3 regions of the Paenibacillus sp. FSL H3-0321 genome follow, and region 3 is predicted to be linked to each of the others. Evidence: riboswitches for the same ligand, from Rfam matches in the RefSeq annotation. Region 3 holds a riboswitch; each other region holds the start of a gene.
What was found. A riboswitch is a leader RNA that binds a small molecule or an ion and turns the genes downstream of it on or off. The one in region 3 is predicted to bind cyclic di-AMP.
Positions count from the first base shown of each region.

Region 1: it holds a riboswitch for cyclic di-AMP, as region 3 does, so the genes downstream of both, MHI45_RS01530 (hypothetical protein) here and MHI45_RS31780 (KamA family radical SAM protein) in region 3, are expected to answer to the same signal.
Region 2: it holds a riboswitch for cyclic di-AMP, as region 3 does, so the genes downstream of both, MHI45_RS19155 (C40 family peptidase) here and MHI45_RS31780 (KamA family radical SAM protein) in region 3, are expected to answer to the same signal.

Region 1 covers NZ_JBBODH010000001.1:368,200-372,178, forward strand. The annotation lists gene MHI45_RS01520 (spore germination protein) at 1-799, opposite strand, end outside; gene MHI45_RS01525 (hypothetical protein) at 883-1,086, shown strand; cyclic di-AMP (ydaO/yuaA leader) riboswitch at 1,119-1,306, shown strand; gene MHI45_RS01530 (hypothetical protein) at 1,399-2,010, shown strand; gene MHI45_RS01535 (flotillin family protein) at 2,033-3,454, shown strand; gene MHI45_RS01540 (hypothetical protein) at 3,584-3,772, shown strand.
Region 2 covers NZ_JBBODH010000001.1:4,297,151-4,301,129, forward strand. The annotation lists gene MHI45_RS19135 (hypothetical protein) at 1-170, shown strand, start outside; gene MHI45_RS19140 (4a-hydroxytetrahydrobiopterin dehydratase) at 406-693, shown strand; gene MHI45_RS19145 (c-type cytochrome) at 797-1,153, opposite strand; gene MHI45_RS19150 (GNAT family N-acetyltransferase) at 1,260-1,766, opposite strand; gene MHI45_RS19155 (C40 family peptidase) at 2,027-2,518, opposite strand; cyclic di-AMP (ydaO/yuaA leader) riboswitch at 2,524-2,666, opposite strand; gene MHI45_RS19160 (C40 family peptidase) at 3,052-3,480, opposite strand; cyclic di-AMP (ydaO/yuaA leader) riboswitch at 3,538-3,676, opposite strand; gene MHI45_RS19165 (hypothetical protein) at 3,897-3,979, opposite strand, start outside.
Region 3 covers NZ_JBBODH010000001.1:7,216,628-7,220,606, reverse strand. The annotation lists gene MHI45_RS31795 (mannitol-1-phosphate 5-dehydrogenase) at 1-650, opposite strand, end outside; gene MHI45_RS31790 (HAD family hydrolase) at 737-1,417, opposite strand; gene MHI45_RS31785 (hypothetical protein) at 1,586-1,864, shown strand; cyclic di-AMP (ydaO/yuaA leader) riboswitch at 1,848-1,986, shown strand; gene MHI45_RS31780 (KamA family radical SAM protein) at 2,118-3,254, shown strand; gene MHI45_RS31775 (helix-turn-helix transcriptional regulator) at 3,309-3,979, opposite strand, start outside.

The DNA.
Region 1 (3,979 bases), 6.8 Mb from region 3:
AGTCATCGGGTGTCTGATAAAAGCTGAAGAAGCTCGCCGGCAATATCAGAGCTGTGGGGTCCCCATCCAGCAGTATGGCGACATATCCGTCCAGCAAATAAGCTGAGGTATGATCCGGACGTTCCGTATTGATTAGTTGCGGAAATATGGAGAAGGAGTTATCCTCCGTTAATTCCTGAATAAAGCCAGTGGAGATTATCCAATCGAGCGAAATTTTCTTTATTCTTGATTCTACAATCTTTATCAATTCAGGGTTGGCGATATTCTCCATATAGACTAAGCCTACCTGTTTGGGGGCGAATTTCCCAAGTGTGAAGTAGCGGACAATAAGGTTTGGGGAGGCTATTTGTTTTCGAATCAGGTATACGTTAACCTTCATCTCTTCAATAAAACCGTTATGAGGTCCGCGTATAACCCCTTCATTCTCAGGTTCGCTAATGCTTCGTTCGTATTTGGCAGGAGTGTTGAGGACATAGAATTCAGACATTCCTTCTAAAAAATAAACACAGCTTCCTTCAAGAAGTCCCTGAATACCTTGGTTAAGTTCTGTTTCCAAACTGAAACTAAGTGCTGTGAAAAGCTCAGAGAGGTCTTTGTCCTGATTACGGCTAAAAGGAACAATCACGTTTCGTTCAATCAATTCCGTGTCAGTGAGGGACTCCAGATAAAAGACCATTCCTTCCCTTCCCTGAAAGGATAAGCTTCTTTTTTTGAGGTCACTTGTATAGAATAGTGCTGCTTCGATATAATCAGAATTTTGATCTACCGAAGGAAATGAGGTCTGAGTTTGGTTAGTCATTATAAGGCGCTCAACTTTCGATTAGTTTTGCTGTTAACGTTCCCGAATGATTTGCAGAATATTCCTGACGGGAGCTTTAATGTGTGATGCAGAAGAATACGGCGGATGATGTTGAGCAGCAGAGGTTTCTGTTTTGTTTTCCTAGGGACATGAAGTGGAGCAAAAATGAGCAAATCATCGATCGCTTAAGAGTAAAACCAAAGAATGCGCCTTCATTCGTGAAGTGGTGGCATTTTAAGCTTCTTTTGCCATCCGCAACGTTTTACATTAAATGGTCACAGGCGTAAGATTCAAATCAACAACCGAATATATTTTAACTGTTCTCAAATGGCTGAATTCCGATAATGGGAACGGGGGAACCAATGGTGAATGCGGCTTTTGCTCAGATAGCTGCCGCTCACTTGGGGTGAATCCTTGCTGCGTGCTGAAAAGCCGCTTCTTACAAGGTAGGGCAATCTCGCTGCCCGAATCCGTCAGCTAACCCCGTAAGCCTCGAAGAGAGAGGATGAGCGCCATGATCGATTAACCGACCACGGAGAGCCCTGACGCTTCTGTGGTCTTTTTGCTGCGCATGCAGAAAGGAAAGATGATCTGTATAAGTGTTTAGAAATCTTATAACAAAGATAATCAGAGTCATTAGGCACTATCTAAAATGCTTTAAAGGGGGGATTGTTATCGTTACTGTATTTATCGTGTGCTTCTGGGTTGGATTGCTGCTTCTCCTCAGCGGCGGATTTCATGGGCATGGCCTGGCGGGTCATCTGCATGTGGGAGGTGGCGATGCTGGTGGTCCGGGCTTTGTGCCCATACTCCCTCTGATGGTGTTTGTCACGGTCTGGGGCGGCAGTGGTTATGTGCTTACCCGGTTCAGCGGAATGAAAATGCTTGCAGTGGTGCTGATCTGCACCGGGATTGCCTTGCTGCTGGGCTGTCTGATGTATGCGGTGCTGGCCCGGGTGATGACTCGGTATGATAATAGCATGAATAAAATGGATTATGAGCAGGCGGGACAACTCGGGTACATCAGCATTTCTGCAGTGGATGGAGCAGTGGGAGAGATGAAATATGTGCTGCATGGAACGATGCGTTCCATTGGAGTGCGGGCAGAAACCGGCCAGCAGCTCGCCAAGGGTGACAGGGTGATTATTTTGAAGGTGGATAAAGGAATGGCGGTAGTCACCCTCTTCGAGAGGGAAAACGAACAATTATAAATAACGGGGAGTGTCGAACCGAATGGTTATTCTTTATTTAATCTCGGCAATTGTTGTTGTTATCCTGCTGGCTTTGTTCAGTATCGTGAACGCTTATAAAAAGGTTCCACCCAATCAGGCGATGATTGTATTCGGCCTCGGCGGAAAAAGAGTGGTTCAGGGCGGCGGGACGTTCGTCATTCCCGGCTTCCAGAACAATAAGACCATCTCCATGATGCTGATGAGCTTCGATGTCATCCCGGCGCAGGCGATGTTCTCCCGGCAGGGCATCAAGCTCAACCTGGAGGCGGTAGCCCAGATTAAGATTAAAAGCGATCCTACCGCTATTCTGACTGCCAGTGAGCAGTTTATCGACAGGCCGGAAGAAGACCGTGAGACGATTATCCTGCATTCGGTGGAAGGCCATCTGCGCGGCTTGATCGGACAATTAACGGTGGAATCCATTCTAAAGACACCTGACGAAATCAACAGCAAGATGCGGGAGACCTGCTCGGAAGACCTCGACAAGATGGGGCTTGAGGTGGTCAGCTTCACCATTAAGAAAATTACTGACGACAAAGGGTATATCGACAATATGGGGGTTCCGGAAATTGAGCGCATCCGCCGTGATGCCAGCATCGCCAAGGCGGAAGCAGAACGCGACATTCAGATCAAACAAGCCGAGGCGGAGAAGGAATCCGCCATTGCCAAAGCCAATGCACATCAGGCCACCATTGAAGCGGGAACCGCCGCCCGCGCCAAGGAATCTCTGTTTGAGAAGGATTTGAACATTAAGCAGGCGGACTTTAAGCTGGAGACTGAAGTGAAAAAAGCACAGGCGGATCTTGCGTACGAATTGCAGCAGAACAAAATCAAGCAGTCGCTGGTTACCGAACAGGTCAAGATCACGCAGATGGAAGCGGAGGCCAACCGGACCGTCCGGGAAATCGAAGTTGAGCTGAAACAGAAGGAGCTGGAGGCAACGGTGATTAAGCCTGCTGAGGCGGAGAACCAGGCTACTATCATGAGAGCGGAAGCAGCCAAGCAGCGGAAAATTCTTGAGGCGGAAGCAGAGGCGGCCACAATGACCAAACGGGGACTGGCAACAGCGGAAGCAGAGCTGGCGAAGGGGAAAGCCAACGCAGAAATTGTTCAACTGGCCGGAGCGGCGGAAGCGGGGGCACTGGAGAAGAAAGCTGAAGCGTACAAACAGTTCACGCAAGCCGCACTTATAGTGGAATTCTTGAAGGTTCTGCCAGAGCTGGCTGACAAAATCGCTTCCCCGCTGGCCAAGGTCGATAAGATTACAGTGATTTCCCAGGATGGAGCATCATCCGGCGTGAACAAAATTACCGGCGATATCGCCAAAATCATGGCCCAGATTCCTGAATTGACGCAGTCGCTTACCGGTATGAACGTGACAGAGGCTCTCAGCGGGCTGCTCGGCCGGGATAAAGAGCAATAGTTCTATACAAGCTGGGATATTGAATTCCTTGCATAAGCAACGCTCTATTATGGAAAACTTCTGTAGTGCGAATAAACAGCATGATTCCATGTTTGGAGACTTATTTTGATTTCCTAGGAGGTTAAGATTATGACAAATCAGGATCCGCAGGAGCTGCTTAAGCGAAAACACGAGATGGATGAGCAAAAAAGGCAGTTCACAAATTTCTCCCGAAGTGTTTGCGGCCATGGTGAGTTAGAAGCAGGCCAGGAATTCAGTATTGACCGGGTGCCTGACGATCAGAACCGTATGAAATCTGTTGAGAACAAACGTGATTGATCTGAAGAAAAATCTTCTCCGAGAAATGTAAAAATGTCCGTGTCGAAGGACAAGAACATAGTACCATTCAAAGTCGCTAACTTGGCGGCTTTTTTTGTTTTTTTAAGGTATCAAGTTCTTGTCCCGAGCAAAGGACAAAACTTGGTACTATTCCGCATTAATGGATGTCTAATCATAAATCATTCTTATTCTATATAACTGGAATTT
Region 2 (3,979 bases), 2.9 Mb from region 3:
AGGAATCCAAGCTGGAGGTATGGGAAGCGCTCGCAGAGGATCTGTTCTACGCGCTGGGCAACGAGCCTGTTATCCAGGTAGGCAGTGGTGTGGTTATCTATGACAAGGAGACGCACCGTATCAATATTTTACTGGGTGAAGAGGATTTGGCCTCGGTTGTACTCGTTTAGAGCAGCAGAACAGCAGAGTAACGGGAGGACGGTTTGCCCCCTGTCTGCGGCCCGTGGTAAAATTGTAGATGCCGAGTACTATTTGCCGGGATCTTAGAATACATTAAACCGAAAAAAAGCCTTCATCCTGGTGCATCCCTTGGACTTTACCGAAGCTGAGGGATGTTTTGTTTAAAGGATATGGGGAGCTGGGCTGTACGGACTTTATGGCTAACTTAGTAAGGGAGGAAACAAATTGCATTTTACGGAGGAAGAGCTGCGTGAGCAGGTAAGTAAGCTGGAGGGCTGGAAGCTGGAGCCGAATATGATGGTGCGCAAATATATGTTTAATGAATATATGAAGGGTATCGCCTTTGTGGATGAGGTGGCCGCGATCTCGGAAGCCTTCGATCATCATCCGCATATTACAATTGATTACAAAACGGTAATTCTGCGCTTGTCCGCAAAAGAAGAGAGCGGGCTTGCCGCGCTAGAGTTCCGCCAGGCGCATGAATTTAACGAAGCTTTCGATAAAACGCGTTAGGCGCAGGAGAAACCGACCTATCATAGGAATGGATATAAAAATGCCCGTGCAAGGATGCTCTGAATATCCTTTGTACGGGCATTCTGTATTTTTAAGGTCAGGTTTATTTCTTCTCTGCAAGCCACATGGCAACATTCGCGATCTCTTCGGGAGCAAGCTTATCCTTGAAAGACGGCATTTGGCCGCGTCCCTTCGTAACAATGGTGTAGATTTCTTCTGCGTTATGCTGGCCGCCTTCCTGCTGCAGACTAGGGCCTAGACCGCCCTGTAGCTGATCACCGTGGCAGGTAATGCAGCTTGCCTGTACAATCGCTTCGGCGCTTGCGGCATCCAGTGTGACTTGCGGCATCGTCGGGTTATTTTCTTCGGCGACCTCTGCTTTGCCGGGTAATGTGAACAAGAGCACTACCGCAAAGGCACAGGCTGCGAAAAACAAACCGCCCATGATCCATTTCTGCATCTTCATCCGTCCCCTCCATGTAAGCTGCTTCCTACATTATATAGGATGGTTAAGCGTTATCATAGCATTTGTGTCAAAAAAGTGGACGATTTCAACACAAAAATTTTCAATTTAATGGAACGTTATGTTGTTTATCATAGACCATGCAATAAAATGGCTTATTTCCGGTTGGAGTAAGGCGTTCATAAGTATCCGTGATCGTGAAGCCGCATTTTTGGTATGTTCGGATCGCCCGCTGGTTCCAGGTCAATACTTCCAAATCAATTTCCCGCTCGGGATAACGCTTCAGCGCGGCCTGAACGATGGCTTCCATGAAAATGTGGCCAAGACCGTGTCCGCAAAGTTCGGGGCGCATTCCAATACCCAGCCTGACGACACCCTCCATCGGAAACAACTGCGCAAAGCCGCAAAGGATGCCTTGCTCGTTGACCACGGAAACATACTGGTCTCTGCGTAGCTCTGGATCGCCAAATTCAATGCCAAGCGCCTCCATTTGGGACCAAGGCATCCATTCGTAAATATTATAAGGCGCTTTGTAATTCCATGCGGCGATATCTTCGGCATGGCTGATCTCCATGGGAACTACATGGAATGTAACGGGGGAGCTAATCATAAGGCCACCGGCCTCCTTTCATGGGGAGCAACAGCACTAGCTATACCTAATTATATCCATAACTGGCCTGATTCGACTCAGAAATTTTCTGAAAGGCGGAAACTTGACAAAGTGGTAAAAATATTTTATAAAATGGAGGAAATTTGGGGGAGATTTATGTTTGGCGGATATTGAGAGGGGTAAGTAATTTTATAGACAAAAAAACAGGCCCCCTCCAGATTTCGGCAAAAATCATGGAAGAGTGCCCGTTTTACGACAACTTATTGTACGTCATCATTGTCTTGGGAATCAGAAGTAACGGATTGGTAAGCATCTGTACTCATGATCCGTTTGGCGCCAACGTAGCGGTTGACGTAGTAGCTGTCACTCATCGTGCTGATGGTTACACCACGGGAGGATGAAGCATGTGCGAATTTGCCTTCACCGACATAAATGCCGACGTGGGATACACCTTTACCGCTTGTATTATAAAATACAAGATCTCCCGCTCTCAGATCATCCCGGGAAATGGCAGTACCCATTTGGTATTGGGAACCGGATTGGTGTGGCAAATTGATACCGATCTTATCAAAAACGTACATTGTAAATCCGGAGCAATCAAAGCCGTTGGTCGATACACCGCCGGATACGTATTTACTTCCGATGGTCTTGTCGATGACTTTATCCATTTTGGAATCCGCGAAAGCGCTTCCTGCTCCGATGGTAAGCATAATGGAAAAGCTAAGTACTGCTGCTGCTAACTTCTTCTTCAAAAGTGAATACCCCTTCCAAATGCCTACGAGGTTAGCTTAAGGGTTCGGTTGAAGGTCCCCTATGACCCCTCTGTGAATAGGAGGTCAATTCACCCAAAATCGGTTCCCCCGTTTCCCTAATGGTTAGGGAACTCGGCATGACTGTTGATTAGGATTAGCTTGTTAACCAATACATGACAAAACCTTTGTAAAACCCGATTCAATAATTACAAAAATGTTACTAAAAACTCACTGCGATAATTGTAACAAAGACTTCGCCAGTTGGCAATCACTTAAAACATATTAATGCATAATATTTACGCTTTTTAAGAGTTATCTTTGCTAAAAAGGTCTTATATTTACGCGCTGAGTAAGCTTTAACTTAGATTTGTTGGGATTTTTAGTAAAAAGGTGTTTCACAGACCTCAAATACGTGTAAAAGGTAGAATAAGGAAGACAAAAAGGAAAAACCCGGAAATGATTACGGCAATAATCAGTTTCCGGATCTCTATAAGTTACAATTATTTATTGGAGGATGAAATTCCTGAGGGATGTCAATCGTAAGCGATAGCTTTGTAAGCTGTTGTGCTCATTACTCGTTTGGCTCCAACGTAGCGGTTGGCCCAGTAGGATTGACTCATTGAACTGATAGTTACACCACGGGATGAAGAGGATTGGGCGAATTTTCCGTTGCCGACATAAATGCCGACATGGGAGACTCCATTGCCAAGGGTATTGAAGAATACCAGGTCGCCGGAACGGAGGTTATTCCGTGATACGGCGGTTCCAACGCTGAATTGTGCTTTGGAAGTGCGGGGCAAGGTAAGGCCAACATTCTTAAATACATATTTGGTGAATCCAGAACAATCAAAGCCGGCAGTGCTTATGCCTCCGGTTTTATACGTCGTTCCCAGTGTTTTTGTAATAACCGTATCCATTCTGGAGTCGGCGAAAGCGCTCCCTGCTCCAAGCGTGAACACCATCACCAGCCCTAATGCTGCTGCGGTGCATTTCTTCTTAAAATTATGACTTTTCAAAAGATGTACTCCTTCCAAGGCCTGCGAGGTTAGCTTAAGGATTCGGTAGAAGGTTCCCCTATGACCCCTCTAAAGCGAGATCAATTCACCCAAAATATGGTTCCCCCACTTCCCGGTGCCGGGAATTTGGCGTTTTATGCACCGAAACAGTGACGTATCGACAAGGTTAAATGCTTAAAGGCACATTCATTTACTTCAAATTAGTTTCAAAAGATTACAAAGTTGTTACTACTGGTACAGGCATCATTGTACCAGAGGATTTACAGTTTTGCAAATACCCTAAATCACGTTGTAACCAAAAGAAGAGTCCCGCCCTTTATCTGGGGCAGTGACTCTTCTATTATGCCAAGGGACTGGCGTAATTATTGTGGAAATGTTTTGCTGCACCAAAGGTGATACTGCCCCGCTATGCTCCACATTTTGAACAGCGTTGAGGGAAGCGGTG
Region 3 (3,979 bases):
TTCACCGTAAACAGCTTCCGTTCAAGATAGGAATCGAGGGAGTCTACATAATGGACGCCTTTGATTTCCGTATAATCAGCGATTAATTCGCTGCGGGGAATGACCCATTCACTGAACGGCTCCACTACGATTTCCAGCGGATCTTTATGCGTCTGTACTGGAACGATGCGATCCACCATAACATCGGGGAAGGCGACACAGCGGTCTGCACGCCCCTTTAAAGGCTGCTTTAAATGGCGGTAGACCAGATTTTTAAGCTTTTGGCTGCTCCCAACGCCATTCTCACAGGCAATAATATGAAGCGGCTTCGGATAGGCGTTGCTGTTTAGCCTGTTCTCGATACCCTGCGCGATGGCTCCGGCAATGTCCTTCAGCGCTGTTAGCCCGACCGCTGTCGTCACGATCTCAGCCTCTGCTACAGCTTGGGCCACCTGTTCCTGATCCTTCAGATGAAGGGCGGTTACATTCTCCACAATAAAGCGGTCCCGCTCATCATTGGCAAGGGTAACAGGATAGCGCCCCCGTTCCTGCAGCTGAGCGATTTTCAGCCTATTTCTTCCGACAAAACAAACCTCATAACCGGAGTCTGACAGCACTGGGCCGATAAATCCCCGGCCAATATTGCCCGCTCCAAAATGTACGGCTCTCAAATCGGTGTCCCCCTTAAGTAATTTCAGCTCTTTATAATTTCACAAATTATAGTTGTTATACGCAGAAATTAGTACACTGTAGTGTTTTATACCTGCACACCAGAGATTTCGAAGCAACTCCGGGAAACTACGTGATCGAAGTCCAAAAGACTCAGGCTTTCGGTCTGGTGATGCGGCATATCAAATTCAAGAAAGCGGGTAATGGCATTCGGGATCACCACACAGAACATTCCAGCAGCAGCTGCAGCTCTTGCGCCGTTTGGCGAATCCTCAATAGCGACTGCCTCATGTGGTTTAATGTCAAGAGAGGACATGACCTGGTTATACAACTCCGGATCAGGCTTCACCTTCTCCACATGATCCGAGGTGCGGATGCTCTCGAAATAATCGCGTATGCCCAGCAGCTCCAAATGCCGTTCCACCCAGTCCATAGAGGAGCTGGAAGCAAGGCCAATCCGCAGTCCGGCGTCCTTGGCAGCATCCAGATATTGCTGAATTCCCGGCCGCATCTGTTCCAGCTCCATCAGCTTGCTGTGCCTCTGCTGGACCGCTGTTCTGAATGCCATCCGGTCGATAGGCAGCTTAAGGTCAGTCATCAAATATTCGTAGGGATTAAAACTGTTAAGGCTGGTGCCTATGCAAGTAGAATACTGTTCCAGCGACAGGTCTACCCCATGCTCTCCATAGGCTTCGCTAAAAGCGGTGTACCAAGCTGTTTCCGTGTCGATAATCGTTCCGTCAAAATCAAATATAATCCCTTTGATCAAATCAACCATCTCCCTCGCAGTAGTCCGGTAAGCTAAGCTCACACAAAATCGTGCAATTCGCCTCCAAAAATGCTTCCGGCTGGCGTCTGTCTGTAAAAACCATAACAAAGGTTTTCTGGCCGCGTCAACCGGGGCAGCTTATCTTCCATCATATGAGGGCGGTTACAATTGCACAAAAACGAAACCGGGGACAAGCCTAAAAAAAGCGTTTTCCCGGACGCTCCTGTTTGCACCAAAAAAACAAAAAAACCTTTCTGTACAAAGGATTTTGCGTATCTATGTCTTGCGGCCGGGACTCTGCGTATGATGCGTTTCAAGAAGACCGGCAATCCCACAACAAAAAAAATTTCTACTCTGCTGATTGGGCTTGGTCCCGTATGCCTTGCCGCGGGCAAGTTTTGCTTTGACTTTTCAAAACTTTCCGGGTTATACTTTATCTACGCTTAATTTCCAGCCTTTGGGCAGGAAAGCGGGGGAACCAGTCTTTTGGGGCGAATCATTCACAGAATGTAGGGTACCATCTTACCCGAGTCCGTCAGCTAACCTCGTCAGTAGTGGATGGGTCTGCTTTTTTAGGTATATTCATAACCAGAGACCCTTGCTAAGGGTCTCTTTTTTGTATTCTCATGACCCTGCTGGCAGCAGTTTGGCTATCGACCTCAAGGCTCCCTTACTTCTCACACTATGAGACCAAGGAGAGATGCAAGTGCAAAAGGTAAGGTACATAACGGATATCAGCAAGGTTGCCATGCTGTCTGAAACGGAGAAAGAAAAGCTGAAGGAGATCACCGGCAAATTCGCCTTTCGGGTCAATGACTATTATCTGTCGCTGATCGACTGGGACGACCCGGGTGATCCGATCCGCAGGCTCGTCATTCCAAGTGAAGGTGAACTTGCGGAGTACGGCTGCTGGGATGCATCCGATGAGGGAATGAATTATGTAGTGCCGGGATGTCAGCACAAATACAGAACAACGGCCCTTCTGATTGTCTCCGAGGTGTGTGGAGCTTACTGCCGCTACTGCTTCCGCAAGCGCCTGTTCCGCAATGATGTGAAGGAAGCACAAACCGATGTGGCTCCGGGCTTGGAATACATCAGGAATCATCCTGAGATCAATAATGTGCTGCTTACCGGCGGAGACAGCCTGATTCTCTCTACCTCCAAGCTGCGCTTCATCATCGAAAGTCTGAGATCCATTGACCATGTGAAGATTATCCGGCTGGGCTCCAAAATCCCCGTATTTAATCCCATGCGCATTTATCAGGACGAAGAACTGCTGGAACTAATCCGTACCTATTCATCGGAGGACAAACGCATTTACGTCATGGCGCATATTAATCATCCCCGGGAAATTACGCCCGAAGCCAAACAAGCATTCAGAGCACTTCATAATGCCGGGGCAATCGTGGTTAATCAAACGCCGGTGCTGAAAGGCATCAACGATGATCCGGCGGTACTCGGAGAACTGCTCGACCGGCTGTCCTGGGCCGGAGTCACTCCCTATTATTTCTTCGTGAACCGGCCCATTGCCGGCAACCGCGAGTTCGTTCTGCCGCTGGAGCGTGTCTACAACATTGTTGAGGAAGCCAAGGCCAGAACCTCAGGTCTGGGTAAAAGAGTCCGTCTATCCATGAGCCACTCCTCCGGCAAAATCGAGATACTGGCGATTGAAGACGGCAAGGCCTATCTGAAATACCATCAGTCCAGAGCGCAGGAGTACGGCAAATTTATGATCCTGGAATGTCCACCGGATGCGGAATGGTTCGATGATCTTCCCGGCAGCGAGAAGCACTGGACCCATCCTGCTTCCACTTCCCAGATCCCGCAGCTCCTATAAAAGCCAGCACAGTCCCCTTGTATCAGCATCGGGACTGTTTAGCGTGCTTACCGGCTATTCCATCCCCTGTGAGAACAGCTTGCTGATGAGTGCTCTCCGGCTGGATACGCCGGTCTTGGAGAAGATCGATTTCAGGTGATCCTGTACGGTGTACGCAGAAATATGCAGCGACTCTGCCAGCTCCTTCGTGGATAATCCCCGGGACAGCATCTCGGCCAGCTGCTTCTCCCTGGCGGTCAGCTGGCAGGCATCGGCCAGCAGCCGGAAGATCTCCGAGGACTTGGCATAGACAAAGGCAACGGCCAGCTCCGTCTTCCCGCCGCTTCCTTCAAGCCTGCTGGCCGTAACTGTCAAGTAAGCCCCATCCTCGACACGCAGGCATAATTTCGCCTTGGAAGGCAACCCTCCTGGTTCCGTATTCTCGCCAAGTGCCCGCAGGCATACGGCGTTGACCGGCCGGGGAAGAACTCCGTGATCCAACCGTTCCAGCTGCTGCAGACGACTCATCCAATATTGAGCCGCACTATTCGCGCTGACCGGAAGCAGCTGGTCCGTCAGAATCATGATTCCACTGTCCTCCGGTGCGCTATCCATCCGTCCCAGAGGGGGCTCGGAGGCATAGCTGCGGAGTGCGCCGGCAATCAGCGGAACAACAGATGCGATCACCGCACACTCCCGCTCCTGAAAAGGAGGTTCGTGCTGTGACCGGAACAAGGTTAAGAACC